Regions from separate parts of the Streptomyces sp. NBC_00459 genome, predicted to be linked through region 4. Evidence: riboswitches for the same ligand, from Rfam matches in the RefSeq annotation. Region 4 holds a riboswitch; each other region holds the start of a gene.
The links. A riboswitch is a leader RNA that binds a small molecule or an ion and turns the genes downstream of it on or off. The one in region 4 is predicted to bind cyclic di-AMP.
Positions count from the first base shown of each region.

Region 1: linked by a shared signal. The riboswitch ahead of OHN74_RS32605 (M23 family metallopeptidase) and the one ahead of OHN74_RS36995 (LysM peptidoglycan-binding domain-containing M23 family metallopeptidase) in region 4 are both predicted to bind cyclic di-AMP.
Region 2: linked by a shared signal. The riboswitch ahead of OHN74_RS26075 (transglycosylase family protein) and the one ahead of OHN74_RS36995 (LysM peptidoglycan-binding domain-containing M23 family metallopeptidase) in region 4 are both predicted to bind cyclic di-AMP.
Region 3: linked by a shared signal. The riboswitch ahead of OHN74_RS23065 (M23 family metallopeptidase) and the one ahead of OHN74_RS36995 (LysM peptidoglycan-binding domain-containing M23 family metallopeptidase) in region 4 are both predicted to bind cyclic di-AMP.

Region 1 covers NZ_CP107903.1:7,365,690-7,372,698, reverse strand. The annotation lists gene OHN74_RS32620 (bifunctional acetate--CoA ligase family protein/GNAT family N-acetyltransferase) at 1-2,318, opposite strand, end outside; gene OHN74_RS32615 (HPr family phosphocarrier protein) at 2,498-2,779, shown strand; gene OHN74_RS32610 (GntR family transcriptional regulator) at 2,952-3,647, opposite strand; gene OHN74_RS32605 (M23 family metallopeptidase) at 3,836-4,609, opposite strand; cyclic di-AMP (ydaO/yuaA leader) riboswitch at 4,623-4,790, opposite strand; gene OHN74_RS32600 (M16 family metallopeptidase) at 5,005-6,393, opposite strand; gene OHN74_RS32595 (M16 family metallopeptidase) at 6,390-7,009, opposite strand, start outside.
Region 2 covers NZ_CP107903.1:5,875,239-5,882,247, forward strand. The annotation lists gene OHN74_RS26055 (SurA N-terminal domain-containing protein) at 131-793, shown strand; gene OHN74_RS26060 (nucleoside triphosphate pyrophosphohydrolase) at 928-1,962, shown strand; gene OHN74_RS26065 (cytochrome P450 family protein) at 2,140-3,447, shown strand; gene OHN74_RS26070 (transglycosylase family protein) at 3,676-4,608, shown strand; cyclic di-AMP (ydaO/yuaA leader) riboswitch at 4,793-4,964, shown strand; gene OHN74_RS26075 (transglycosylase family protein) at 4,968-5,684, shown strand; gene eno (phosphopyruvate hydratase) at 6,054-7,009, shown strand, end outside.
Region 3 covers NZ_CP107903.1:5,232,465-5,239,473, reverse strand. The annotation lists gene OHN74_RS23075 (PrsW family intramembrane metalloprotease) at 1-438, shown strand, start outside; gene OHN74_RS23070 (aldo/keto reductase) at 463-1,407, opposite strand; gene OHN74_RS23065 (M23 family metallopeptidase) at 1,546-2,613, opposite strand; cyclic di-AMP (ydaO/yuaA leader) riboswitch at 2,625-2,782, opposite strand; gene OHN74_RS23060 (PP2C family protein-serine/threonine phosphatase) at 3,052-4,173, opposite strand; tRNA gene OHN74_RS23055 (tRNA-Met) at 4,326-4,399, opposite strand; gene OHN74_RS23050 (dihydrofolate reductase family protein) at 4,476-5,615, opposite strand; gene OHN74_RS23045 (MarR family winged helix-turn-helix transcriptional regulator) at 5,703-6,245, shown strand; gene OHN74_RS23040 (GTP cyclohydrolase II) at 6,395-7,009, shown strand, end outside.
Region 4 covers NZ_CP107903.1:8,390,201-8,397,209, reverse strand. The annotation lists gene OHN74_RS37010 (Glu/Leu/Phe/Val dehydrogenase dimerization domain-containing protein) at 1-572, shown strand, start outside; gene OHN74_RS37005 (TetR/AcrR family transcriptional regulator) at 684-1,298, shown strand; gene OHN74_RS37000 (SGNH/GDSL hydrolase family protein) at 1,392-2,177, opposite strand; gene OHN74_RS36995 (LysM peptidoglycan-binding domain-containing M23 family metallopeptidase) at 2,397-3,383, opposite strand; cyclic di-AMP (ydaO/yuaA leader) riboswitch at 3,387-3,546, opposite strand; gene OHN74_RS36990 (alpha-galactosidase) at 3,850-5,943, opposite strand; gene OHN74_RS36985 (tyrosine-protein phosphatase) at 6,114-6,911, shown strand; gene OHN74_RS36980 (DUF6126 family protein) at 6,945-7,009, opposite strand, start outside.

The DNA of each region.
Region 1 (7,009 bases), 1.0 Mb from region 4:
GCCACGGGGTAGCCGATGGCCCGCGCGGCGGTCACGGCGCTCTCGGGGCTCGGGGCGGGCAGGGCCCTGCGCACCGGGATGCCGTACGTCCCGAGCAGCTCGCACGTCTCGTCCGTACCGAGGGTGAGCCCCTGGCCACGCGCGAGGAGTCCGCCGATCAGCTCGGCGGCCCGCTTCTCGTCGATGTCCGCGTCGATGGACTCGGGCACCTTGCCTGGCTCGGCGGCCTCCCGCCGCCACTGCGCGTACTTCACGGCTTCCCCGAGGGCCCGCACGGCGCGCTCGGCGGCGGGGTAGGCGGGGATCAGCCGGGAGCAGGATTCGGGGGCGGGCGGGGGCGGGGATGTCTGCGTCCGGGACACCGGCGCGGGGGACTGCCGTTCCGCCCCCGCGTCCGGCAGGCGTTCCGCCGCTGCGGTGCCGGTTGCCGGTGAACCTGCCCGTGGGGCGGTACTGGCCGCGGCCGACAGTGCCTCGGCCAGTCCCCCGAGCTCCACATGGACCACCAGCACCGGCTTCCCGGGAACCTCCGCCGCGGCCGATCTCAGGGCCTCGGCCAATGCGGCGTCGCCGAGGGAACCCTCCCCCACCGTGGGGATCGCGGTGACGACGACCGCGTCGCATCCCTCGTCCGCCAGCGCCCGGGACAGCGCCCGGTGGAAGTCCTCGGGCGACGCCCCCGTGGTCAGGTCCAGCGGCGCCGACGGCCGCAACCCCTCGGAGAGGCACGCGTCGTACGTCAGCAGCCCCAGCGACTCCGAGTTCCCCAGGATCGCCACCCTCGGCCCGGCGGGCAGTGGCTGGCGTGCCAGCAGCAGCCCCGCGTCGACCAGTTCGGTGATCGTGTCCACCCGGATCACCCCGGCCTGCCGCAGCAGCTCGGACACCGTCGCGTGCGGCAACCGCGTGGCCCGTACCGCATGCCCCTGGGGAGCGGCACCGCCATGCCGCGTCCCCTGTACGACGACCAGCGGCTTCGCCGCCGCCGTGCGCCGCGCGAGGCGCGTGAACTTGCGCGGGTTGCCGATGGATTCGAGGTACATGAGGACGACGTCGGTGTCCGGGTCGTCGTACCAGTACTGGAGTACGTCGTTGCCGGACACGTCGGCGCGGTTGCCGGACGAGACGAAGGTCGACACCCCGGTGACCCCGGTGACACCTCCTCCGCGCCGGTGCAGCCGGGACAGCAGCGCGATTCCGATGGCCCCGGACTGCGCGAACAGCCCGATCCGCCCAGGCCTCGGCATCTCCGGGGCGAGCGACGCGTTCAGCCGGACGTCCTCCGCCGTGTTGATGACACCGAAGGCGTTGGGGCCGATGATGCGCATCCCGTACGTGCGCGCGTGCCGCACCAGTTCGCGCTGCCGTTCCCGTCCCTCGGGGCCGCTCTCGGCGTAACCGGCGGAGACCACGACGAGTCCCTGCACGCCGTGCTCACCGCACTCGGCGACGACCTCGGGGACGTACTCGGCCGGGACGGCGACGACCGCGAGGTCGACGGGGCCCCCGATGTCGCCGACCGATCGGTACGCCGGTACTCCGTCGATGTCCTTCTGCTCCTCCGGGAAGGCGCTGTTGACCGCGTACAGGTCACCGGTGAAACCGGCGTCCCTGATGTGGTCGAGGACGCTGCGGCCGACTCCGCCGGGGGCACGGCCGACGCCGATGACGGCCACGGCGCCCGGGGCGAGCAGCCGCCGGACGGAACGCGCCTCGGCCCGCTGCTCCCGCGCGCGCTGGACGGCGAGTGAGCGGTCGGTGGGCTCCAGGTCGAACTCCAGGCGTACGACACCGTCCTCGAAGCTGCGCTTCTGGGTGTACCCGGCGTCCGTGAACACCTTGATCATCTTGCTGTTGGCCGGCAGCACCTCGGCGGCGAAGCGGCGGATGTCGCGCTCGCGGGCGACAGCCGCGATGTGTTCGAGGAGGGCGGAGGCGACACCACGTCCCTGGTGCGCGTCCTGCACCAGGAAGGCGACCTCGGCCTCGCCGGCGGGACCGGAGGCGGGCAGTCCCTCGGCGTCAATACGGTCGTAGCGTACGGTGGCGATGAACTCGCCGCCGACCGTGGCCGCGAGCCCCACCCGGTCCACGAAGTCGTGGTGGGTGAAGCGGTGGACGTCCTTTGCGGACAGGCGCGGATAGGGCGCGAAGAAGCGGTAGTACTTCGACTCGTCCGACACCTGCTCGTAGAAGCTGACCAGCCGGTCGGCGTCGTCCGCCGTGATGGGCCGGACACGGGCGGTGCCGCCGTCGCGCAGCACGACGTCCGCCTCCCAGTGGGCGGGGTACTCGTGCCGGTCCGCCGAGTTCTGCATGCGCCCCAGAGTACGGCTCGCGTCCGACAACGTCGCGAGGCAGTCTGTGGGGGACCGAAGTCGGGCCCAGGCCGGGGTTCGAACGCGGTTCCGGGACGGGTTTGGGCCCGCCTCCCGGCACGCTTCACGCTATGGAACAATGGTCTAGACAACCCTGAGACAGTGAAGGGCAGCATCACATGGCTGAGCGCCGCGTCAACGTCGGCTGGGCGGAGGGCCTCCACGCCCGCCCCGCCTCCATCTTCGTCCGTGCGGCCACGGCCGCCGGCGTCCCCATGACGATCGCCAAGGCCGACGGCAATCCCGTCAACGCGGCCTCCATGCTGGCGGTCCTCGGCCTGGGCGCCCAGGGCGGCGAGGAGATCGTCCTCGCCTCCGAGGCGGAGGGCGCCGAAGCCGCGCTCGACCGCCTGGCGAAGCTGGTGGCCGAGGGGCTCGAGGAACTTCCCGAGACCGTCTGAGGAAGCCTGAAGGGTCCTCGATCGACGGTGGCGGCAGATGCCACCGCAAAAGCATCATCCGCACACGACGAAGGGCCCGCCCGAATATCGGGCGGGCCCTTCGTAATTCCCGATCGCAGGCAGCAGAAATAATCCCCCGCGAATTCAACCCTCTTTGTATACGGCGCCCGTGTTAATGACGCAGGCCCGTCATGTTTACGGGATGTTGCGAAGTCCTCACACGATCCGGCCGCTCCCCGGCGCCCGGAAATCGAAGTCGGTGCACGACGGTCGCCCGCTCGGTGTGCAGCGCCGTGATCGCCCGCGCCCGCTCACCGTCACCGCGCGCCACCGCGTCCACGATCGCCCCGTGCTCCGCCCAGGAGTCGACGGGACTGGCCGGCGCCTCCACCGCGTACATCCAGGCGATCTTGTGCCGGAGCTGGGTGAGCGTCGAGGTCAGGGCGTGGCTTCCGGAAGCCTGGGCGAGCGTCTCGTGGAACCAGCCCCCCAGGGAGCGCAGATCCTCGCTGTTCCCCCGCCTGGCCCGCTCCTGCCCCAGCCGGACCAGGCCGCGCAGCACCTTGAGGTGGGCCTCGGTGCGCCGCTGGGCGGCCCGGGAGGCGCCCAGCGGCTCCAGGAGCATGCGCATCTCCAGCAGGTCGGAGGCCTCCTGCTCGGTGGGCTCGGCCACGCACGCGCCCGCGTGCCGCCGGGTCACCACGAAGCCCTCGGCCTCCAGCGTGCGCAGGGCCTCGCGGACGGGGACGCGCGAGACGCCGTACCGGCGCGCGAGCAGTTCCTCGGTGAGCCGGCTGCCGCGCTCGTAGACACCGGCGACGATGTCGTCCCGGATCGCCGTGCATACCGAGTGCGCCGGAATACGCATGTCCGACCTCCGCTTTAATCCCCGTGAAACGTCGACGATTGACGTGTGTTGAGTGACTCTATTGCAGAGAACCGGAATTTCCGACGGCAGGCCGGAATCGATGGATATTTTTTGGACACACACCCCTGTGAAACGCCGAAAGCCCCGGCTCGGTGAGCCGGGGCCACGACAAGTGGTGCGCGGGGTCGTCAGACGTTCACGCCGTGCGAGCGGAGGTAGGCGACAGGGTTGATGTCCGAGCCGTACTCCGGGGTCGTGCGTGCCTCGAAGTGGAGATGCGCACCGGTGACGTTGCCGGTGGCTCCGGAGAGGCCTATCTGCTGACCCGGGGTGACCGTCTGACCGACGGAGACGTTGATGGACGACAGATGACCGTACTGAGTGTACGTACCATCAATCATCTTGATCACGATGTTGTTGCCGTAGGACCCGCCCCAACCGGCCTCGACGACGGTGCCGGAGCCAACCGCTTGGACGGTGGTGCCGGACGCCGCATGGAAGTCGACGCCGGTGTGGCTGCCGGAGGACCAGATGGCGCCGCCGGTCTTGTAGCCCGTGGAGATGTACGAGCCGGCGATCGGGGCGACATAGCTGGTGAGGCGCTTGCGCTCGGCCTCGCGAGCGGCGCGGGCCTTCGCCTCGCGTGCCTCCTTGACCCGCTCCTCCGCCTCCTTGCGCGCGGCGGCCTCGGCCCGCTTCTCGGCGGCGGCCTTCTCGGCGGCCTGTTCCTGGGCGGCGGCCTGCGCGTCGATCTGTTCGGCGAGCGACTCGCCGATGGAGATCACCGGGGTGAGGCCGGTCTGCTCGACGGTGGACTCCGCGGCGAGCGCCGGAGCGGCGAGGGAGCCGACGACGCCGGTGGTCGCGAGGGCGGCCACGCCGGCTGCTCGGACGGTCGTACGGGTGACAAGGCTGGGGCGGCTGGGACGACGGTGCTTCCCGGTGGCGCGGGTGAACGCCATGTAGTTGTGGGTCCTTTCCTTCCTTCTCGCCTACCGGGTTAGCTGACGGGTTCGGAGCAGGAAGGTCTCCTACGGACACCCTCGCGGCACGCGCGGGCATCCGATTCACCCCAGGGACTGCACATGGTGGGTCCCCGGCTCCCCTGGCTCGCGCCGTACGGGGACTCGGCGATGACTGTCCGGTGCCGCGGCTGCGGCTCGGTGCATGACGGACAGCCGGACAGACGCTAAACGGGACATCTTTCAATCAACAAACCGATCACGGGTTTTGTAGCGCATGCCACAGTGCAGACGGTCCACCTCTCCATCAATACGGACAACTTGCGCATCAAAATGGACAAAGGGGCCCCGGTGACGCTTTCGGCACCGGGGCCCCTTTCGTGTACGCCGTGCCGCTACTCGGCGGGGACGACGGTCACTTCGCCGATACCGAGGGCCCGGACAGGCTCCTCGATCGTCGCCGCGTCGCCGACGAGGACCGTCACCAGGCGGTCCACCGGGAAGGCGTTCACGGCCGCCGCGGTGGCCTCCACGGTGCCGGTCGCGGCGAGCTGCCGGTACAGCGTCGCCTGGTAGTCGTCGGGCAGGTGCTGCTCGACCTGGTCGGCCAGTGTGCTCGCCACGGCCGCCGCGGTCTCGTACTTGAGCGGGGCGACGCCGACCAGGTTCTGCACCGCGACATCGCGCTCGGCGTCGGTGAGCCCTTCCGCCGCGAGGGTGCGGAGCACCTTCCAGAGGTCCTCGAGAGCGGGACCGGTGTTGGGAGTGTCGAAGGAGCCGCTGATGGCGAGCAGCGCGGCACCGGTACCGTCCGGAGCCGAGCGCAGGACCTGGCCGAACGCCCGCACACCGTAGGTGTAGCCCTTCTCCTCGCGCAGGACACGGTCCAGGCGGGAGGTGAGGGTGCCGCCGAGGCAGTACGTGCCGAGGACCTGGGCGGCCCAGACGCGGTCGTGCCGGTCGGCGCCGATGCGGCCGATGAGCAGTTGGGTCTGCACGGCGCCGGGGCGGTCCACGATGACGACCCGGCCGGTGTCGTCGGCGGTCACCGGCGGCACGGGCCGCGGCTCGGCCGACGAGCCCGTCCAGGCCCCCAGGGTGTCACCGAGCAGCGCGTCCAGGTCGACGCCGGTGAGGTCGCCGACGACCACGGCGGTGGCCGTGGCGGGCCGGACGTGCCTCTCGTAGAAGGCGCGTACGGCGGCCGCGTCGATCTTCGCGACCGTCTCCTCGGTGCCCTGGCGCGGACGGGACATGCGCGAGGCCGCCGGGAACAGCTCCTTGTACAGCTGCTTGGCGGAGCGACGGGCCGGGTTGGCCGTCTCGTGCGGGATCTCGTCGAGCCGGTTGCGCACCAGCCGTTCGATCTCGCTGTCCGAGAACGCGGGCGCCCTGAGGGCGTCGGCCAGCAGACCGAGCGCCTTGGGGAGCCGCGACACGGGCACTTCGAGGCTGAGGCGCACGCACGGGTGGTCGGCGTGCGCGTCGAGGGTGGCGCCGCAGCGCTCCAGCTCGGCGGCGAACTCCTCGGCGGAGTGCTTGTCGGTGCCTTCGGAGAAGGCCCGGGCCATGATCGTGGCCACTCCGTCGAGACCGGCCGGCTCGGCTTCCAGGGGGGCGTCGACGAGTACCTCGACGGCGACGACCTGCTGGCCGGGGCGGTGGCAGCGCAGGACGGTCAGACCGTTGCCGAGCGTGCCCCGGCCGGGGGCCGGGAAGGCCCAGGGCCTGGCCTCGCCCGCCTGGGGCTGGGGGTGGAACTCCATCGTGGCGAGCTCGGTCACTTGGCCGCCTCCTCGTCGGTGTCGGTGGCTTCGATCGTGGCCTCGGCCTCGGGGTCCTGCGGCGGATCAGCGTCCTCGGCGGTCTCTCCGGAGACCGGCTCGTAGACGAGCACCGCGCGGTTGTCGGGGCGCAGCCGGTCCTTGGCGGCCTGCTGGACCTCCTCGGCCGTCACGTCGAGCACGCGCTGCACGGCGGTCAGGGCGAGCTGCGGGTCGCCGAACAGCACCGCGAAACGGCACAGTTCGTCGGCGCGGCCCGCGACCGTACCGAGCCGGTCCAGCCACTCGCGCTCCAACTGGGCCTGGGCGCGCTCCATTTCCTCGGCCGTGGGGCCCTCCGCGGCGAACCGGGCGAGCTCCTCGTCGACGGCGGCCTCGATGACCGGCACCTCGACGTCCGCGGAGGTCTTCACGTCCAGCCATCCCAGGGAGGGCGCTCCGGCCAGCCGCAGCAGGCCGAAGCCGGCCGCCACCGCCGTACGGTCCCGCCGTACGAGCCGGTTGTAGAGACGGGAGGACTCACCGCCGCCGAGGACGGTGAGCGCCAGGTCGGCCGCGTCGCACGCGCGCGTGCCGTCCTCCGGGAGCCGGTAGGCGGCCATCAACGCGCGCGCGG
Region 2 (7,009 bases), 2.5 Mb from region 4:
GGCGGGCATGGCGGTGCCCGAAGTCCCGGTGAATCGTTGGTCGAATGGCTTGGCCGGAGCCCGGCCACTGCCTAACATCGATCACCGCAAGACTTTGTGCACCGCCGCACAATCTCCTCAGGAGGCTTCCGTGCACCGCCGTCGTCGCACCGCGCTCTTCCTCTCCGCCGCGATCGTCGCCGCGGCACCCCTCCTCACCGCCTGCGGAAACGACGCGCACCCCGGCGCGGCGGCCGTCGTCGGCGGGCAGCGGATCACGGTCGCGCAGCTGGAGAGCAGGGTGAACGAGGTACGCGCGGCGCAGCGGGCGGCCACCGCGGACCAGGCCCAGTACGCGCAGGCCGTCGCCAGAACCGGCAGCCTCACCCGGGACACCCTGCACACGATGGTCCTCGACCGCGTCCTGAACCAGGCCGCGAAGAACGCGGGCGTGACCGTGACCCGCAAGGACGTCCAGACCCTGCGCGCCTCCCTGGAACAGCAGGCGGGCAGCGCGAAGGCGCTGACGGACGCCTGGCTCCAGCAGTACGGCGTCGCCCCGGCACGCCTCGACGACAGCCTGCACACCGAGATCGTGGCCCAGAAACTGGCCGCCGCGCTCGGCGCCGACATGAACTCGCCGGACGGCCAGGCCACGTTCTGGAAGGCGATGTCCGAGGCCTCGAAGACCCTCGACGTCGACCTCAACCCGCGCTACGGCAGCTGGGACGTCCAGAAGAGCAGCCGCGTCGACGCGAAGACACCCTGGCTACGGGAGATCACGGCGGCACAGACGGCCCAGGACACGGCGTGACGACCACGGTGTGACGGCCATGGTGTGACGGTTGCCCGTACGGGCGTACGAGCGTACGGGCACCGGTGCGCACAGGGGCGTCAGGCCTGTGGACAACCGGCGGGGCTGTCGGCGGCGTGGGTTACGTTCGGAGAGTGAACGCAACCAGCGGCTTCGAGACCGCTCCGGAGACGGAGACCGACCCCGGTCGTGTCGTCCTGCTCACCACCAGCCACCGCGTCGCGCCAGGCCTGCTGTCCTGGCCCGCCTGGCAGACGCTGCACGCGGCCGACCGGGTGCTGTGCGCGGACGGTACGCATCCGCAGCTCCCGTATCTGCGGGACGCCGGCATACCGGTCGCCGAGATCGCCCCGACCGCCGAGGAGCTGATCGACGCCTGCGCCGGAGGCCGGACGGTCGTGGTCGTGACGACGGGCGAGGGCGACCCGGCCCTCACGGACGGCCTGGCACGCCTCGCGGGCTCCGGCCGCGTGCGGATGCCGGACCTGGAACTCCTCCCCGCCTCCTACGACCTCCCCGGCGCCCGCCTCCTCGACCTCGTCCAGGTCATGGACCGCATCCGCCTGGAGTGCCCGTGGTCCTCCCGCCAGACCCACAAGGGCCTGGCGAAGTACGGCATCGAGGAGGCGTACGAACTCGTCGAGGCGATCGAGGACGGCGACCGGGACGAGCTGCGGGAGGAGCTGGGGGACGTCCTTCTCCAGGTCGTCTTCCACGCGCGCATCGCCGAGGAGGGCATCGAGGAGGAAGGCGAGGAGGGCACCGCCCCGTTCTCGATCGACGACGTGGCGGCCGGCATCGTCACGAAGCTGATCCACCGCCACCCGCACGTCTTCGGCGACGAGACCGCGTCCACACCGGAGGACGTCAAGGAGCACTGGCTGCGCACCAAGGCCGTCGAGAAGCGGCGGGAGTCGGTGACGGACGGCGTGCCCCTGGGCCAGCCGGGCCTCGCACTGGCCGCGAAGCTGGCGTCGCGGGTGCACACGGCGGGCCTGGACGTCCCGCTGCCGCAGGGCGAGGGCATCGGATACGAACTGCTGGAGATGGCGGTACGCGCGGAGACGGAGGGCGTGGACCCGGAGGCGGCGCTGCGGGCGGCAGCGCGGGCCTATCGGGATGCGGTGCGGGTGAGGGAAGGGGTGGCCGGGGCGACTGCTGGGGAGTGACAGCGCCCTGAACCGGGCCCGGCCGTAGGTACCGTCGCCCCGGGGCCGGGGCCGGGGCCTGTGCTGAGGCGTGGTGGTCGGGGGCGCGGGGGAGGGGAGGTGTGCCGGAGAGTGCGGCCGCGTCGGCGCCGACCAGGGCCTCGCTGAGGGCCTCCGCCCTCCCGATACCGTCACCGGGTGACCAACCAGCCCCCCGCCACGCCCCCGACCCCCGCTCCCGAACTCTTCACCTGGGAGTTCGCGACGGATCCCTACCCCGCCTACGCCTGGCTCCGTGAGCACGCGCCCGTGCACCGGACCAAGTTGCCCAGCGGCGTGGAGGCCTGGCTCGTCACCCGTTACGTCGATGCCAAGCAGGCCCTCGCCGACCCCCGGCTCTCCAAGAACCCCGCGCATCACGACGAGCCCGCGCACGCCAAGGGCAAGACCGGTATCCCCGGGGAGCGCAAGGCCGAGTTGATGACGCATCTGCTCAACATCGATCCGCCGGACCACACCAGGCTGCGGCGGCTCGTCGCCAAGGCGTTCACTCCGCGACGGGTCGCCGAGTTCGCGCCCCGGGTGCAGGAACTCACCGACGATCTCATCGACCGGTTCGCGGCGAACGGCTCCGCCGATCTCATCCACGACTTCGCCTTCCCACTGCCCATCTACGCGATCTGCGATCTGCTGGGCGTACCCCGTGAGGACCAGGACGACTTCAGGGACTGGGCCGGGATGATGATCCGGCACGGAGGAGGGCCCCGGGGCGGGGTCGCCCGGTCCGTCAAGAAGATGCGGGGCTATCTCGCCGAGCTGATCCACCGCAAGCGCGAGGCGCTGTCCGACGTCCCCGAACCCGGCGAGGACCTCATCTCCGGGCTCATCCGCGCCTCCGACCACGGCGAGCACCTCACCGAGAACGAGGCCGCCGCCATGGCCTTCATCCTCCTGTTCGCTGGTTTTGAGACCACAGTGAACTTGATCGGCAATGGGGTCTACGCCCTGCTCACCCACCCCGAGCAGCGCGCCCGCCTCCAGGCCTCCCTCGCCGTCGAGGACTCCTCCCTCCTCGAAACCGGCATCGAGGAACTCCTCCGCTACGACGGCCCCGTTGAGCTGGCCACCTGGCGCTTCGCCACCCGGCCGCTCAGCATCGGCGGACAGGACATCGGGGCCGGCGACCCCGTCCTGGTCGTCCTCGCCGCCGCCGACCGGGACCCGGCGCGGTTCGCCGACCCCGACACCCTCGATCTCGGCCGCCGGGACAACCAGCACCTCGGATACGGCCATGGCATCCACTACTGCCTCGGCGCCCCGCTCGCCCGACTGGAGGGGCGCAGCGCGCTGGCCACCCTCCTCACGCGTCTCCCTGACCTGCAACTCGGCGCGGACCCGGCCGAGTTGAGGTGGCGGGGTGGGCTCATCATGCGAGGACTGCGTACCCTGCCCGTCGAGTTCACGCCGGTTCGCGGAACCGGGCGCGCGGCGCCGGAGGGGTCGTAGGAGTTCGCGAGAAGGTGACACTCCCTCAACAATGTGATCTTCACGTGATCTGTGCGGCATTAACTTGTGACAAGTGATCGCCTGTCGATACGTTCGTGCACCAGTGCGATGCCTTGCATCATCTGTCGCACCGCTCCTCGCTGTCTCGTGAAAGGCAATCGCATGCTCTCCGGGAACGGTCGTCACCGTCGCCCCCGTCAGGCCCCGGCTCTGCTTGTCTCGGCCGGCGTGGCAGGCTCCGCCATCGCGATTCCGCTGCTCGGCGCGACCGGGGCCAGTGCGGCCAGCGGTACCACCTGGGACCGGGTCGCGGAGTGCGAGAGCGGCGGTTCCTGGAGTGCCGACCCCGGCAACGGGTTCTACGGCGGGCTCCAGTTGACCCAGGCGGACTGGGAGAAGTACGGCGGCCTCGCGTATGCCACGAGCGCCGACCAGGCCAGCCGCTCGCAGCAGATCGCCGTCGGCGAGAAGATCCTCGCCGACCAGGGCGCGGGGGCCTGGGAGGCCTGTGCGCTGCTGTCCGGGCTCGGCAAGGACACCGGATCGGCCGGTGTCGACACCGGTGTGGCCGAGGGTGACACCTCGGAATCGACCGCGGGTTCGGGCTTGGGTCTGGGTCTGGGCCTGGGGTCGGGGTCGGACTCCTCTTCCTCCTCCTCGGCTTCGGAGTCGCCCACGCCCTCGGCATCTCCCTCCACCGGCTCCCCGGCCTCGCCCGGGGCCTCCGACTCGTCGCCGTCCCCCACGCCGTCCGCCGGGGCGACGACGGGCTCTGCCGACCCCACCGACCCCGCCGGGTCGGTCACCTCGCCGTCCCCTTCCTCCTCGTCGCCCGGTGCGGGTGACGTGAAGGAGGGCGACAGTTCACCCACAGATTCCGTAGTAGGTGGAGAGCGGGGCAACTCCGGGCAGAGTGCGGCAAAAGGGGTCGATGCGACCGAAGGTGAGGCCTCCGTCGGTACCGGCCGGCACCGCGGCAAGGCCGAGGGCTCGTACGCCGGCGGCATCGGGGGTGTCCTCTGGGGTGTCACCGACTCCCTCGACCTCGCCGGCGGGCAGTCCGCGGATCCCGCCGGGACCGAGTCCTTCCTTGACGCGGACTCGGGCCTCATCCTTCCCGGTCAGACCCTTGCGGTAGGTAGCGAACCCGGGCAAAACTAACCGGAGTTCACGTCCTGGTTTCGCGCTGAATGTCCTTTATCAATGCGGTGAGACAAAGGTCTCAGAAGCCCTGATCGTCTTTGTATTTCAGAGGATCAGCTGTTTACGGTCGTCATCGCCCGCCACAGTGGGCCCCGCCGGTCGCAACGCCGAATCCTGCCAACGGCCGTACGGGAACAGTCGTCGCTATCAAGCGCCGTAGGCAGGAGCGGGGGACCCAAGGTAAGTGCCGCACCGGGCAGTTGTCCGGAGCGGCTTGGGGTGAAGCCGTACGCCGCCCGAGAGGGACGTACGGCCGGGCAACTCAACCGGCCCGAACCCGACAGCTCACCTCGCAGGCGTCGGTGAGGGGATCACGCATGCTGTTTACCGGTAAGGGCAAGCACCGCCGTCCGTCCAAGGCCACCCGGGTCGTCGCCATCGCCGGTGTCACCGGCGCCGCGGTCGCCGCTCCGCTTCTGGCGGCCGGCTCCGCCTCTGCCGCCACTTCCGCCGAGTGGGACACGGTCGCCCAGTGCGAGTCCGGCGGCAACTGGTCCATCAACACCGGCAACGGCTACTACGGCGGCCTCCAGTTCTCCGCCTCGACCTGGGCCGCGTACGGCGGCTCGGCGTACGCCTCCACCGCCGACCAGGCCTCCAAGTCCCAGCAGATCACCATCGCCGAGAAGGTCCTCGCGGGCCAGGGCAAGGGTGCCTGGCCGGTCTGCGGTGTGGGCCTGTCCAACGCCTCCTACGGCGGCGGCTCCAGCGACAGCTCGTCCAGCGGTTCCAGCAGCTCGGGCAACTCCAGCAGCTCCAGCGGCTCCGGCGAGACCTCCACCCGCTCCACCGACAACCAGCAGGCCTCCCGTTCGCAGGAGCGGCCGGCCGCGAAGAAGACCGTCACCACCCCGACCGGCAAGAAGGTCAAGAAGGGCGACGGCGAGTACAAGGTCGTCAAGGGCGACAGCCTGAGCGCCATCGCCGAGGCGCACGACGTCAAGGGCGGCTGGCAGAAGCTCTTCCAGCTGAACAAGGACATCATCGACGACGCCGACTTCATCTTCCCGGGCCAGCAGCTGCACCTCAGCTGACGCGGCTGTACCGCGGCTGACCCCGGTCACCGGCGGGCCGGAACCTCCCCCAGACCCCGGCCGGCTCGTAGGTGAACCACAGGGCCCTCACATCCGTGCCTTCCATAGTGGAGGCCTCGCGAGGGCCACCCCCGTCCCCCACGGGCTCCCCGCTTCGGTGCGTCTTCCCCCGTACGCACCGGAGCGGGGCTTTTTGTTCCCTGGGGGAACAATGTTTACCCTGGGTTCCGTTCATGTTCCGTCCATGGGGTGGTCGGACGGCTGGCCGATCCCCCGGAGCCGGTTAGGCTCATCATCGCGGAGCCGCCGCGGCCCCGTACCCGCGAGGCCCAGCAGCCCCGCGTACCCGCGTCACATCCCATGAAGGAGATGCTCGTGCCGTCCATCGACGTCGTCGTAGCCCGGGAAATCCTCGACTCGCGAGGCAACCCCACCGTCGAGGTCGAGGTCGGCCTCGATGACGGCAGCACCGGTCGTGCCGCCGTCCCGTCCGGCGCCTCCACCGGAGCCTTCGAGGCCATCGAACTGCGCGACGGTGACCCCAACCGCTACCTCGGCAAGGGTGTCGAGAAGGCCGTCCTCGCCGTCATCGAGCAGATCGGCCCGGAGCTCGTCGGCTACGACGCCACCGAGCAGCGCCTGATCGACCAGGCCATGTTCGACCTGGACGCCACCGACAACAAGGGCTCCCTCGGCGCCAACGCCATCCTCGGCGTCTCCCTCGCCGTCGCCCACGCCGCCTCCGAGGCCAGCGACCTGCCCCTCTTCCGCTACCTCGGCGGCCCGAACGCGCACCTGCTGCCCGTTCCGATGATGAACATCCTCAACGGTGGCTCCCACGCGGACTCCAACGTCGACATCCAGGAGTTCATGATCGCCCCGATCGGCGCGGAGTCCTTCTCCGAGGCGCTGCGCTGGGGCGCGGAGATCTACCACACCCTCAAGAAGGTGCTGAAGACCAAGGGCCTGTCCACCGGTCTCGGCGACGAGGGCGGCTTCGCCCCGAACCTGGAGTCCAACCGCGCCGCCCTCGACCTCATCATCGAGGCCATCAAGCAGGCCGGTTACGTCCCCGGTGAGCAGATCGGGCTCGCGCTCGACGTCGCCGCGTCCGAGTTCTACAAGGACGGCAAGTACGAGTTCGAGGGCAAGTCCCGCACGGCCGCCGAGATGACCGAGTACTACGAGGAGCTCGTCTCCGCGTACCCGCTCATCTCCATCGAGGACCCGCTGTACGAGGACGACTGGGCCGGCTGGAAGACCATCACCGACAAGCTGGGCGACAAGGTCCAGATCGTCGGCGACGACCTCTTCGTCACCAACCC
Region 3 (7,009 bases), 3.2 Mb from region 4:
CTCGGCTCGATGCGCGCCCGCCGTCTGGCCCGGGAGTACGCCCGGCGTCATCTGGGCAGGCCCGCGGCGCGCGAGGTCGCGCAGTACGAGGCGTACGCCACCTCACTCGCGTTCCTGCGCCACCGGGGGCGCCTCGGCCGGGCGGGCGCCGACTTCGTCGTCCGGGAGCAGGAGCTGCTGGGCGAGCTGTGGCAGCGCAGGGCGGTGGCCCGCCCGGCCCTGGACCACGCGGCACGCGCCGTCGCGCCGGCCCCGGCTCCCGTCCCGCCGTTCACCGCCTGGCCGCCGTACGGCCGACAGGGGTACGGACCGACGACGCCGTACCCCTCGTACAGCCATGTCCACGGCCACGGCCACAGCTACGACCCCGCCCCCGGCCACGGCCACAACCGCCCCGCCTACGACCCGTACCCGGCCTACAACCCGTACCGCTCGTAACCCGTCAACGCACTCGGCAGGGGCTCACGCCGAAGCCGCCGTGAGACTCGCGACCTCCGCCTCCGTCAGTTCCAGTTCCGCGACCGCGAGCAGCGGCGGCAGCTGGTCCACCGTGCGGGCGGACGCGATCGGGGCCGCCACCGTCGGCCGGGCGGCGAGCCAGGCCAGGGCGACCGTGGCGACCTCCGCTCCCCGTGCCGTGGCGACGGCGTCCAGCGCGGCCAGGACCTTCCGGCCCCGCTCCGACTCCAGGTGCTGGGCGGCGCCCTGCGCACGCGGGCTGTCGACCGCCGTACCGGCGCGGTACTTGCCGGTGAGGAAGCCGGAGGCCAGGGCGTAGTACGGGACGGCGGCGAGGCCGGTGCGGGAGGCGATGTCGCGCCGTGGACCCTCGTACGTGTCGCGTGAGACCAGGTTGTAGTGGGGCTGGATGGCCACGTACTTGGCCAGGCCCTCGCGGTCGGAGAGGTCCAGGGAGTCCTGGAGCCGCTCGGGCGAGATGTTGGAGGCGGCGATGTACCGCACCTTGCCCGCGGTCACCAGTTCGTCGAGGGCGCCGATGATCTCCTCGACGGGCACCTCGGGCTGGTCGAAGTGCGTGAAGTAGAGGTCGATGTGGTCGGTGCCGAGGCGGCGCAGGGAGGCGTCGGCGGCGGCCTTGATGTTGGCGCCGGAGAGGCCGGGATACTCGGGGTGCTGGCTGACCTTCGTGGCGACGACGATGTCCTCGCGGTTGCCGCGCGCCCTGAGCCAGTTACCGATGATGGTCTCGGACTCGCCGCCCTTGTTGCCGCCGACCCAGGCCGAGTAGGAGTCGGCGGTGTCGAGGAAGTTGCCGCCTGCCGCGGCATACGCGTCGAGCACCTCGAAGGATTGCGCCTCGTCGGCGGTCCAGCCGAAGACGTTGCCGCCGAGGGCGAGCGGGAAGACCTCTAGGTCCGATGATCCGAGCTTGCGAAGAGCAGTCATGCTCGTCGTCAACGCCCGCCGCGGAGGCCCTGATTCCGGCCGGTTCACGAAGTTCGTGTGAACGACGGAACGACCGGTGGTCCTGGCGTCGGGAACTGACCGCCAGGACCACCGGGAAGAGACCGGGGAAGGAGTCTCCTACGGGTTCAGGCCCATGCTCCGCAGCCACGCCATCGGGTCGATGCCGGCGCTGTCCGAGCTGCTGGTGTGCACCTCCATGTGGAGGTGGGCCCCGGTGACGTTGCCGGTGGCGCCGACGCGGCCGATGACGTCACCCGTGTTGACCTTCTGGCCGACGCTGACGTTGATCGACGACTGGTGGGCGTACCAGATCTCGGTGCCGTCCTCCAGGGTGAGGATCGTGCGGTAGCCGTACGAGCCGCTCCAGCCCGCCTCGGTGATCGTGCCGGTGTGCACCGCCTTGAGCGGGGTACCGGTGGGAGCGGCGAAGTCGAGGCCGGTGTGGTAGCCGGAGGACCACAGCGAGCCGGCCTGGCCGAACGTCGAGGTGATCGTGTACGAGGAGGTCGGCAGCGTGTACTGCTTGGCGAGCTCGGCCAGACGCGCGGCCTCCAGCTTCGCCTTCGCGGCGTCCGCGACCTTCTTCTTCTCGGCGGCGACCTTGGCCGCGGCCTCGCGCTTCACCTTGGCGGCCTCGGCGGCTGCCTTCTTCGCGGCGGCGTCCTGGGCGGCCTGCTGGACCTTGGCCTCGGCCTGGTCCTTCTGCTGCTCGGCCTGGAGGATGATGCGGGCGCGCAGGGCCTCGCCCGCGTCGCTGGTGCCCTGCTGGGTCTCCTCGGAGGTCACGCCGACGCTGCTGAGCGCGGTGGCGGAGCCCTTGGGCTCGGCGTCCGAGTCGTCGTTGGAGAAGGGCGAGCCGACCGAGGGCAGGTCGGGGATGGAGATGGAGACCGGCGGCTTGCCGGTCTGCGCGGTGGCCATGCCGGCCCCGCCGACAGCGGCTATGACGCCGACGCCGAGAACGGTGGAGCTGCGGGCGAGTCCGCCTCCGCCGCGCTGCTTGCCGACGCGGTGCCGGCCGCGAACCGGACGAGTGGTGTCCGCGCTGGGATTCCACTCCTCCCAGGGGCCCTCGTCGGTGCGGCGGCTACCGAAGCCGAAGGTCGGGATCTTCCCGTCCTCGGTCTCGCTGCTGCGCTGACTCGGCACGAAGGGGGCTACTGGGGCAGCCGGGTTTGACGCCACGTGGGCGTGCTCCTTTCCTTCCTTCTCGCCTACCGGGTTAGCTGACGGGTTCGGAGCAGGAAGGTCTCCTACGCGCGTATACCTGCCGTGTTGCCACGGAGGCGGACGAGCGATTCACCCCAAGGTGATGGTTCCCCGGTTCCCTTGCGGGATTAGGCACTTGCGCACGGAGCCGACTCTTGTGACGGCTGGGACTACCGCGCTGCGTTATCGAACGTTAATAGACCCGGCCACCTGATTCCAAGCTGTTCCCGTTGATCGTTAATCCTTTTCCCGAGGACTTTCTGGGTCACCACCGGTGAAAATCGGGCGAGTTGACCATGCCGTAAGTGACTCCCGAGTATTGACGGTATGTCAGTTCTTATGCGGAGAGAGAGCACTCACTCACCCTTGGTGACAACCGATGAAAACTGATGAGAACTGATGTCAGAAACGACGTCAGGGTCGTCGTACGGCGAGCAGCGCCATGTCGTCCGTGGTCCCGCCGCCCGAGTGCCGGCGCACCTCGTCCGCGAGGGTGGCGAGCAGAGTGGCCGGGGCGCGGAAGACACGGCCCGTGAGCCGGGCGGCCGGGTCGAAGAAGGCGCCGTGCTCGTCGCGGGCCTCGGACAGCCCGTCGGTGTGCAGGAGCAGCGTCGCGCCGACGGGGAAGGAGGCGTCCTCCGCACGGTCGGGCCAGCTGCCGAGGTCGCCCATGCCGAGCGGCAACGCGGGTTCGGCCGGGTCGAGGGTGCGCAGGGTGCCGTCGGCGGCGAGAAGCAGGGGCGGGGGGTGGCCGCGGTTGAGGATGCGTACGATCCCGTCGCCGTGCGGGAGTTCGGCGAGGACCGCGGTGGTGAAACCCTCGGCGGCCTCCAGCCCGTCGCGCCGGGCGCCCTCGCGCGCGAGGGCCCGCTCCAGCCGCTGGGCGACCGCTTCCAGGGTCGCCTCCTGTTCGGCGGCCTCCCGGAACGCCCCGATGACGACGGCGACGGCCGCCACCGCCCCCATCCCCTTGCCCCGCACGTCCCCGAGGACGACCCGCACGCCGTACGCGGTGTCCTGCACGGCGTACAGGTCGCCGCCGATGAACGCGCCCTCATGGGCGGCCTCGTACCGGGCGGCGATCTCGAACGAGCCGATGCGCGCCTCAGGTTCGGGCAGTACGGCGCGCTGCACGGCCTCGGCGATCTCGCGGGCCGAGGCGAGGCGCCGGTCGCCCCGGCGCACCATCCGGTTGATGACGACGGCCAGGACGGCGACCGTGGCCACGGTGACCGTCTCGGTGATCGAGTCGGCGTCCGCGCTGGACCCGAAGCGGAGGTGCACGACGTACTGGGCGAGGAGGGCTGCGGCGGCGGTGACCGCCGTGGTGCGCAGCGAGGAGAGCGGGGCGGCGATGAGCGGGGCGGCCGTGAAGAAGGGGATGGCGGTGAAGTGACGCGGGGTGGCGTAGTCGTACACGATCCCGCCGAAGATCAGGAGCGCGGGCAGGACGCGGACGAGGGTCCGCACCCGTGAGATGGCCTTTTCCTCCGGCTCGCCCGCTGCCGGGTCCAGAAGGTGTCCCGACCGTCCCACTTGTCTCGTCTCCCGCCGGATCACCGCGGCCCGTCCGTCCCGTCCAGGTTTCCGGGGACGGGTGCGGCGGGCGAGTCCGGTGGACCGACCGGGCTAAAAACGACTCAGGGGCCGGAAACCAGTTTCCTGGTTTCCGGCCCCTGAGCCTTTAGTAGCGGGGACAGGATTTGAACCTGCGACCTCTGGGTTATGAGCCCAGCGAGCTACCGAGCTGCTCCACCCCGCGCCGTTGAATGCAACTATACGCCATCTGCGGGACCTCGATCACCACGTTTGGTTCGGCGGGCTCCCGGGCGCGGGCGTCAGCCGGGCAGGTGGGCGTTGGGAGCCTTGGCGCGCTGCTCGTACTCGGGGAGTACGACGACCTCGACGCCCTCCCCCGTGAGCAGCCCGTTCCCGTCCGCCGCCACCACGAAGGTGTCCGGCTCGCGCCAGGCGGTCACCACCCGGCGTACGCCCGCGTCGAGGATCAGCCGGGCGCAGGGTGCCGGGCGGGACGCGCGCCGCGCACAGGGCTCCAGGCTGCTGTAGACGGTGGCCGTCGGAAGCCGGGGGTCGGCCGGGTCGAGCTTGGCGAGCGCCGCCTCCTCCGCGTGCACGACCGGGTCGCCGCCCTCCCGTGAGTGCCCGCGCGCCAGTTCCGTACCGTCGGCGGCGACCACCACCGCCCCGACACTGAACGCCGTGCTCGACGGCGGACACCGTTCCGCCAGCTCGCACGCCAGTGCCAGCCAGTGCCGGTCGGCGGCGGAGACGAGCGGGCCGGCGCCGGGGGCGGTGGGCTCGTACCGCATGAGGACGACGTCCTCGATGCGTCGTGTCTCCGTGAGCCGGAGCCGGCCGCCCTGGTAGGCGCCGGGGCCGAAGAGGCGGGGGGCGTCGGGGTCGCCGACGAAGAGGGGCGCGAGGACGAGCTGGAGTTCGTCGGCGAGGTGCCGCTGGAGGAGCTGGGTGTGGACGGTGCCGCCGCCCTCGACCATGAGGCGCTGTACGCCCCGCACGTCGTGGAGGTGTTCGAGGAGGGTCCGCCAGTCGAGGGTGCCCGGGCCCAGGGAGACGATGTCCACGCCGGCGCCCAGCTCCGCCCGCCGGGCCTGCTCGGCGCCCTTGTCCGTCGTGTAGACGAGCTTCTCGCCGCCCGTGTGCCAGAAGTTGGCGGCCGGGTCCAGCTCGCCCGATCCGCTCACCGTCACCTTGAGCGGGTACTCGGGTTTTCCGGCCGCCAGCCGCGCGGCCCGCCGCTCGGGCGAGTTGACCAGGAGCCGCGGGTTGTCGGCACGGATGGTGCCGGCGCCGATGAGGATCGCGTCACTGGAAGCCCGTACCTCGTCGACCCGGTCGAAGTCGGCGGGGCTGGAGAGCAGCAGCCGCTCGGGGCCGGTGTCGTCCAGATAACCGTCGAGGGAGACGGCGGCGGACAACAGGACGTACGGGAGGGGCATGGGGGCACTCTCTTCCGGCGACGCTTGCGTGGGCGGGCTCGACCGACCCGACTTGGTTCAAGTTTTAAACAAACCTACACTGGTCGCATGACGACCCGCTGGCTCACCCCCGAGGAGCAGCGCGCGTGGCGCGCGTACGTCGGGGCCTCCCTGCTCCTGGAGGACGCGCTCGACCGGCAGCTCCAGCAGGACGCCGGGATGCCGCACCTCTATTACACGATCCTGGCCTACCTCTCCGAGACGCCCGAGCGGCGGCTGCGGATGACCGATCTCGCCGAGAAGCTGAAGATCACACGCAGTCGGCTGACGTACGCCGTGGCACGACTGGAGAAGGACGGCCACGTACGGCGCGAGGCCTGCAAGTGGGACAAGCGGGGCACCGTCGCCGCGCTGACCGACGAGGGCATGGCGGTGCTGGAGCGCACCGCGCCCGGGCATGTCGCCACGGTCCGTGCCGCCCTCTTCGACCATCTGACTCCCGAGCAGGTGGGCCAGCTGGAGGAGATCGGCAGGCGGATCGAGCAGGCGCTCCAGGGGGACGGGACGGAGTCGGCGCCGGAGGGTCTGCCGTGGCTGCGCAGGTCGTCGACCTCGTGCAACGCCGGCGAAGCGGGCGAGGCCGGCGCATGAGCCGACACGGAGAGTCGACCCGCATTTCGTTGCTTTAACTTTGAAGCATGAGGTAGGGTCACCACTTGAGTGAAGATCTGCTTCAAAACTGAAGCAGATCCGAGCAGAAGCAGATCCGAGGATCGATCAGACCGACCCGGGAGACCCGCATGCCCGACTTCCCCACCGCCACCCAGCGCTCCCGTGTCCGTGTGCCGCTGCGCTTCCACGACGGCTACAGCGTCGACACCGAACTGGTCACCTTCCACGGCCTGGCCGACGGTCAGGAGCACGTGGCGATGGTCCTCGGCGAACCGGCGCCCGGCACCACCCCGCTGGTCCGGCTGCACTCCGAGTGCCTCACGGGCGACGTCTTCGGCTCGGCCCGCTGCGACTGCGGCCCCCAGCTGCGCGAGGCCGTCGAACGCATAGCCGAGCACGGCGGCGTCCTGCTCTACCTCCGCCAGGAGGGCCGGGGCATCGGCCTCTACAACAAGCTCGACGCGTACGCCCTCCAGGACGACGGCCTCGACACCTACGCCGCGAACGCCGCGCTGGGCCTCCCGGAGGACGCCCGCGACTACACGGCGGCGGCCCAGATGCTCCAGGCCCTGGGGATCACCTCGGTGGACCTGCTCTCCAACAACCCGGACAAGGCCAACCAGCTCCGGGCCCTGGGCACGGACGTCCACGACCGCGTTCCGACGGGCGTGTTCACCACCCCGGCGAACGTCCGCTACCTCCGCGCGAAGGTCCTGCAGACCCAGCACACGCTGCCGCTGGGC
Region 4 (7,009 bases):
CACGCTTCCTCTCGCGCGCGGGGCTCACGGTGGTGGCGGTCGCCGACATCAAGGGCACGATCGCCAACCCGGCGGGCCTCGACATCGAGGCGCTCCTCGCGGCCCGGGACACGTACGGCACGGTGGACCGCGCGGTGCTGCGCCCCGACGACCGCGAACTGCCGGGTGACGCCTGGCTGTCCGTGCCGGCCGAGGTGCTGGTGCCGGCGGCGGTCTCGTACGCCGTCGACACCGGGAACCAGGCTGGGATCACCGCGCGCTGGATCGTCGAGGCCGCCAACATGCCCGTGCTGCCGGAGGCCGAGGAACTGCTCGCCGCGCGCGGCATCGTCGTACTGCCGGACGTGGTCGTCAACTCCGGGACGAACGCCTGGTGGTGGTGGACGCTGTTCGGGGACATCGGCGCGGACGCGGAGGAGGCGTTCGCGTACACCCGGCGCTCGATGCGTGCCCTGATCGACCAGGTGCTCGCGCGCGCCGAGACGGACGGGACGACTCCGCGGGCGGCGGCCCACGCGATCGTCGAGGACCGGCTGCCGGTGATCGCGGAGCGGTTCGGGTGGTACCGATGACGGTGTCCGGCCATAGGCGCGATCCTCATGCGCAGGCCGTATTGACGGGGATTCACAGGGATTGACGGGGCTGCCCCGTCATCGTGAACGGTGACGGATTAATGTGGCCGCGTGGCAAGGGTGCGGTTGGGCGTGGCCGAGCGGCGCGAGGAGTTGTTGCGGGCCGCCATCGGGCAGATCGAGGCGCGAGGCGTGGCGGCGGTCAGGATCGCCGACGTGGCCGCCGTCCTCGGGGTGAGCAACGCGCTGGTGCTGTACCACTTCTCGACCAAGGAGAAGCTGGTCGCCGCCGCGTTCCGGTACGCGGCCGAGGCCGACCTCGCCCACCTCGCCAAACTCCTCGGGCGCCGTTCCCCGGCGCTGCGCCGACTGCGGTCCGCCGTGCGCTGGTACGCGCCGACCGGTCAGGCCAAGGGCTGGCGGCTGTGGATCGAGGGGTGGGCGGTGTCCCTGCGCGACCCCGCGCTGCGGGAGGTCGCCGGCGACCTGGACCGGCGCTGGAAGGCCGCGATCACCGAGGTCGTCGCGGAGGGGGTGGCCGCGGGCGAGTTCGAGTGCCCCGACCCCGCGGCCACGGCACTGCGGCTCACGGCGCTGCTGGACGGGCTGGCCGTCCAGATGACGGCGTACGACGGGGTGCCGCGGGCGCGGGCCGAGCAGTGGGTGGACGCTGCGCTGGCCGGGGAACTGGGGTTGGAACAGGCGGCGTTGACGTCCGGCAGGTGAGTCGGGGCAGGCGTTGCTGGGGGCTGCCGCCCCCAGACCCCCAGCTTCGGCCCGAACGGCCTCGTCCTCGAACGCCGGACGCGCTGGACACCCTCACGCGACCCAGTCGATCCGGCTCTTGATGTCGACCGGCGACAGGCTCCCCTTCGCCGTCACATGGTCGCCCGACGACTCGCCGCGCAGGCGTCGGCCGATCCACGGGACCAGGTACTCGCGGGCCCAGTGGACGTTGTCGCGGCGGATCTCCAAGGCTCCTCGCGGAGGCAACGGGGGCCAGGGCTGGTCCGGGTCGGCCGGGATCTCCAGACCGAGGACCTGTCCCGCGCGCAGCGCCACCCGCGTGTGTCCCTCCGGCGACAGATGCAGCCGGTCGCCGTCCCAGGCCCTGCGGTCCTGGATGGTCTTCAGGGACCACAGGTCGAGCACGGGACAGCCGTACCGGTCGGCGATGGCCCGCAGATGCCCGTTGTACGTGGCGATCTTGCCGCGCATGTGCTTCAGCACCGGGACGTTGCGGGTGTCGAAGCCGGTCGTCACCATGACCGTGCCGACCGCCGAGGTGAGGCCGATCACCGCTCGCTCGAAGCGCTCCGCCACCTCGTCCGGGTCGCTGCCGGGCCGGATGATGTCGTTGCCGCCCGCGCAGAAGGAGACGAGGTCCGGCGCCTGTTCCCTGGCGCGCGGAAGCTGCTCGGCCACGATGTGGTCGAGCAGCTTCCCGCGTACCGCGAGGTTCGTGTAGTCGAAGTCGCCCTCGGGACGCCGGTCCGCGAGCAGCACCGCGAACCGGTCGGCCCAGCCGACGAACGCCCCGTCCGGGCCGGGGTCGCCGACGCCCTCGGTGAAGCTGTCCCCCACCGCCACGTACGACCCGATCACTGCTCTGCTGTCATTCTTCGAATCGTCTGCCACATCGGCCCATGATTCACCTTCCGATGTGAGCTACGCGACCGTAGGAAGGGGTTGACTCGCGGTGAGATAGGCCACTCGTCAAGTGTTGGTCAACCCGGAATAACGGAACACCGCGAGACAGGCCGATGGCCGGATCCCGGGATCGGGGTCCGGCCATCGGTCCGTGTTCTGCGGAGCGTGCGCGCGTCAGCCGACGGCGACGCCCTTCGAGCGGAGGTACGCGACCGGGTCCACGTCGGAGCCGTAGTCCGGGGTGGTGCGGATCTCGAAGTGCAGGTGCGGTCCGGTCACGTTGCCGGTGGCACCGGAGAGGCCGATCTGCTGACCCTCCGTCACGCTCTGACCGGCCGATACGGAGAGCTGGGAGAGGTGGGCGTACTGGGCGTAGTAGCCGTCGGCGAGCTGGATGACGACCTGGTTGCCGTACGCACCGCCCCAACCGGCGGAGACGACGGTGCCGGCACCGACGGCCTTGAGGGAGGTGCCGGTCGGGACGACGAAGTCGACGCCCGTGTGGTAACCGCTGGACCACATGCTGCCCGACACGTGGTAGGCGGTACCGATGGTGGCACCGGCCACGGGGAGGGTGAAGCCGCTGGAGCTGCTGGTGTCGGCCGCCTCGGTCGTCGCCGAGGTCTCGGCCGTCGCGCTCTCGGCGACCGGCTCGGAGCTCTCCGTCTGCGTGGACTTCGAAGAGGACGACGACTTCGCGGAGGAGGACGAGGAAGGCGACGAGGTCGACGCGGCCTTCTTGCCGATCGTCAGCTTCAGACCGGGGTGGATAAGGCTCGGATCGGCGCCGATGGCGGTGCGGTTGTCCGAGTAGAGCTTCTGCCAGCCACCGCTGACGCTCTCCTGCTGGGCGATCTTCGAGAGGTAGTCGCCGGCCTGGACCGAGTAGGTCCTGACGCTCGCCTTCTTGGCGGCGGAGGGAGCGGACGCGGCGGCCTTTGCCGCCTTTTCCGACTTCGCGGAAACGGAATCGACGGCTACGGATTTGGCGGATTCCGAAAGCGAGGACACCGACTGGGTCGCGGACTCCGCCGTGGCCGCGTGGGCGCCGGTGGCTCCCAGCAACGGCAGGGCGAGAGCGGCTCCGCCGGTTCCGGCGACGGCTATCGAGCGGGTGAATCGCTGGGACTTCGGACGGCGGTGCTTACCCTTCGCGGGCATGGCGAATTCCTTCTCCGTCGCCTGCGGGGTGAGCTGTCGGGTGCGGACTGGAGATGTCCGGCCACGCCTGAACGTGACTTAACCCCGAGCCTGTTCCAGAGACCGGAACAGGCGTACTACCTGTGGGTCCCCCGCTCCTGCCGTTTTCGGGTGTTAGATGCGGGCTCCGGGCGGCGGCAGGATTGGGCGTCCGTCCGGATTGGTGGCGAACGTAAGCGACCAGGACGCACCGGAACAAGCCTCAAGTTCCCTGTGTACGGATTTCCTGTGATCCTCCCCAGAATCACCGGTCACTGTCCGTGAATTCCGGATCCTTCAACCCTTGGAACTCCCTTGAAACACACCGAAATTACGTGAACATGACGGCGACTCACGGTCACGAATATGACGCTGCTCACGCACTCGATTCACAGCAACCATCATTTCCCAGCGAGTTGGAATGAAGGCGCCATAACGGACAGAAGCATCAGATGCGACGTAGTCGGAAAACTGCCGCATCCAGGTCACCTTTGAGTCCGGTCCGGAGACCACGATGCAGGAGTACGGCACCTCGATGGATTTCGCCCGTTTCAGGGCATTCGTACGTCGCCGACGGGTCAAGTCCGCGCAACCGCAGCGCCGGTACCGGCTCGCCGTAGTGCTGCGCCTGGAGCCAGGCGAGGACGACGCTCTCGTCGCCGAGCACGTACTGCACCCCACTCAGCCCGCCGGCCGGCCGCCGCAGCCGGTAGAGGTCGCCACGCTGCACGACGGGCCGGATCTCCTTGTAGAGCCCCACCCACTCCCCGGCCTCGGCCAGCTCCTCCTCCGTCCACGTCGTGAGGTCACCGCCGACACCGAGCACCCCGGCCATCGCGCTCACGAAGCGGAACCGCAATGAGCTGACCCGGCCGTTGAGCTGGGTGTTCGGGCTGTCCGTGACCCAGGCGGCCATGACGCGCGCCGGATGGATCTGGCTGAAGCCCTCCTGGATGGCGAGGCGGTCCAGCGGGTCGGTGTTGTCGGAGGTCCACACCTGGTCCGTACGGGCGAGGACACCGAGGTCGATCCGGCCGCCGCCGCCCGAGCAGGACTCGAAGGCGACGTTCGGATGGGCCGCCCGCAGCCGGTCCAGCAGCGCGTACAGCCCGTGCACATGGTCGACCCAGAGCCGCTGCGGGTAGTCCTCGCCGGGCCAGCCCGCGTCCGTGAAGCAGCGGTTGAAGTCCCACTTCACGTAGTCGATCGGGGCACTGGAGAGCATCCCGTCGAGCTGCTCCCAGAGGTACTCGCGGACATCCTCACGCGCTAGGTTCAGCACGAGCTGATTGCGGAACTCCGTCCGCTTTCGGCCCGGCTGGAACTGCACCCAGTCGGGGTGCGCGCGGTACAGGTCACTGTCCGGGTTGACCATCTCCGGCTCGACCCAGATGCCGAACTGCATCCCCAGAGCGTGCACGTACTCGGCGAGCGGCTTCAGGCCCGCCGGGAAGCGGTCCGGGTTGGGCGTCCAGTCGCCGAGGCCGGCCCGGTCGCTGGTGCGGGCCCCGAACCAGCCGTCGTCCACGACGAACAGCTCGACACCGATCGCGGCGGCCCGCCGGGCCAGCGTCCCCTGCTGCTCCTCGGAGATGTCGAACTCCGTGGCCTCCCAGGAGTTGTAGAGCACGGGCCGGTCCCGGTCCGCGTCCGGGACGACGAACGCGCGCTGGTACGCGTGCCACGCCCGGCTCGCCCCACCGTGTCCGGCGTCGGTCCACAGCCCCGCGAAGACGGGCGTGACGAAGGACTCGCCCGCCGCCAGGCGCAGCAGGCCCGAGTCGTCGTATCCGGCGCCGCCGGTGATCTGTACGCGCGCGTCGGGCAGCTGGGCGACGGCGATCCGCCACGACCCGGACCAGCCGAGCGCACACGCGTACACCTCGCCGTGCTCCTCGGTCGCGTCGGTGTCGAGCGCCACCCAGGGCAGGTGCTGGTGCCCGGTGTGGCCGCGACGGCTGCCGATGACCTTCTCACCGTAGGTGAGGTCCGTCTTCACGAGCCGGGACTCGGCGGCCCAGCGACCATGGAGCTGGGAGAGACGCCAGCCGTCGCGCTCGGGGAGCGTCCAGGTGGCGGAGTCCGCGCGGAGCAGCTCCAGCGGGTCGGTCCCGTCGGATCCTTCATGGGCGAGGGTCACCCAGCGCTCCACCACGTCGTGGCGCATCCGGTAGTGGAGCGTGATCGCCAGCCCTCCGTCACGGAACCGCAGCCGCAGTTCGTCACCCTCGTCGCCGGCCTCGGTCTCGTACACCTCGAAGCGCCACTCGGTGCCCCGGCGCTCGTCGGTCCGCACGGACAGCGCGGGCCGGACGAAGCGGGGGCCGCCCTCGACCGGGTACTCCTCGTGACCGTCGAGCGGAGCCTCGAAGGGCCAGTAGTCCGGCAGTGGACGGACGGCGAGCGCCTCCGCGTCGGCGAGGGCGATCCGCGGGCCCCAGTGCAGATGCAGCAGTTCGTCGTCCTCGGTGAGATGGACGGCGTAACTGCTGGTGGGCCCCGAAAGGAGCCACGTACGACCGGTTCCGGCAATTTCCAGCATCATGTCCCCACAGATCCGAACAGGCACGCTCAAGCATCAACATCATCAGCGCCACGGCCCCGGACGGCAACGCCTGTGGAAAACTCCTTGGCCTGCTCACCCATGTCGTATCGTCGAAACGCGCCCGTCGACGAGCAGCGTCCGCGGGGCGGTGTGGGAGGGGAGCCCTCGTGACGCAGCAGGTCCCGTCGACCGAGCCCGAGCTGGGTGGCGTACGAAACTTCCGTGACGTGGGCGGACTGCCGACGGTGGACGGCCGACGCGTGGCGCACGGACGGCTGTTCCGCAGCGGCCATCTCGCCCACGCGACCGACGAGGACACGGCGTTTCTCGGCTCCCTCGGGCTGCACACGATCTTCGACTTCCGCAACGCGGCGGACATCGGGCTGGAAGGGCCGGACGTCGAGCTGCCGGGCGTGCGCAACGTGAACATCCCGCTGTCCGACCCGGCGGACGGCGCGGAGTTCTGGAAGATGGTCCGGGACGGCGATCTAGACGAACTGCGCAGCCTCCTGGCCGACGGCAAGGCTGAGCAGCGGATGATCAACTCCTACCGTGAGATCGTCAGGGACCGCACGGCCGAGCACTCCCGGATGCTCCACGCACTGGCGGAGGACAGCGTCCCGGCCCTGATGCACTGTGCGGCCGGCAAGGACCGCGCGGGCCTGTCCGTCGCGGTGACGCTGCTCGCCGTCGGGGTGGAGCGCGACGCCATCGTGGCCGACTACATGGAGTCGAACGCGCAGCACCGCCGCTACCGGGTGCGCCGCAACGGCTCCGCGGCCAAGGCGTACAGCCCCGAGGTCCTGGAGCTGCTCAACCCGCTCTTCGGCACCCGCCCCGAGTATCTGACGGCGGCCATGGAGATGGTCGAGGAGACCTGGGGCGGCGTCGACGGCTATCTGGAGCAGGGACTGGGCGTCACCCCTGAGGTGCGGGAGCGGCTGCGGGAGCGGTTCCTCGACTGAGACCGAACCCGACGTCCGTGGCCGCTGCTGCTTCTACTGCTTCGCGCCCACCTCGAACAGCAGATAGATGAAGGCGGCGAAGACGTGCCCGACCGCGA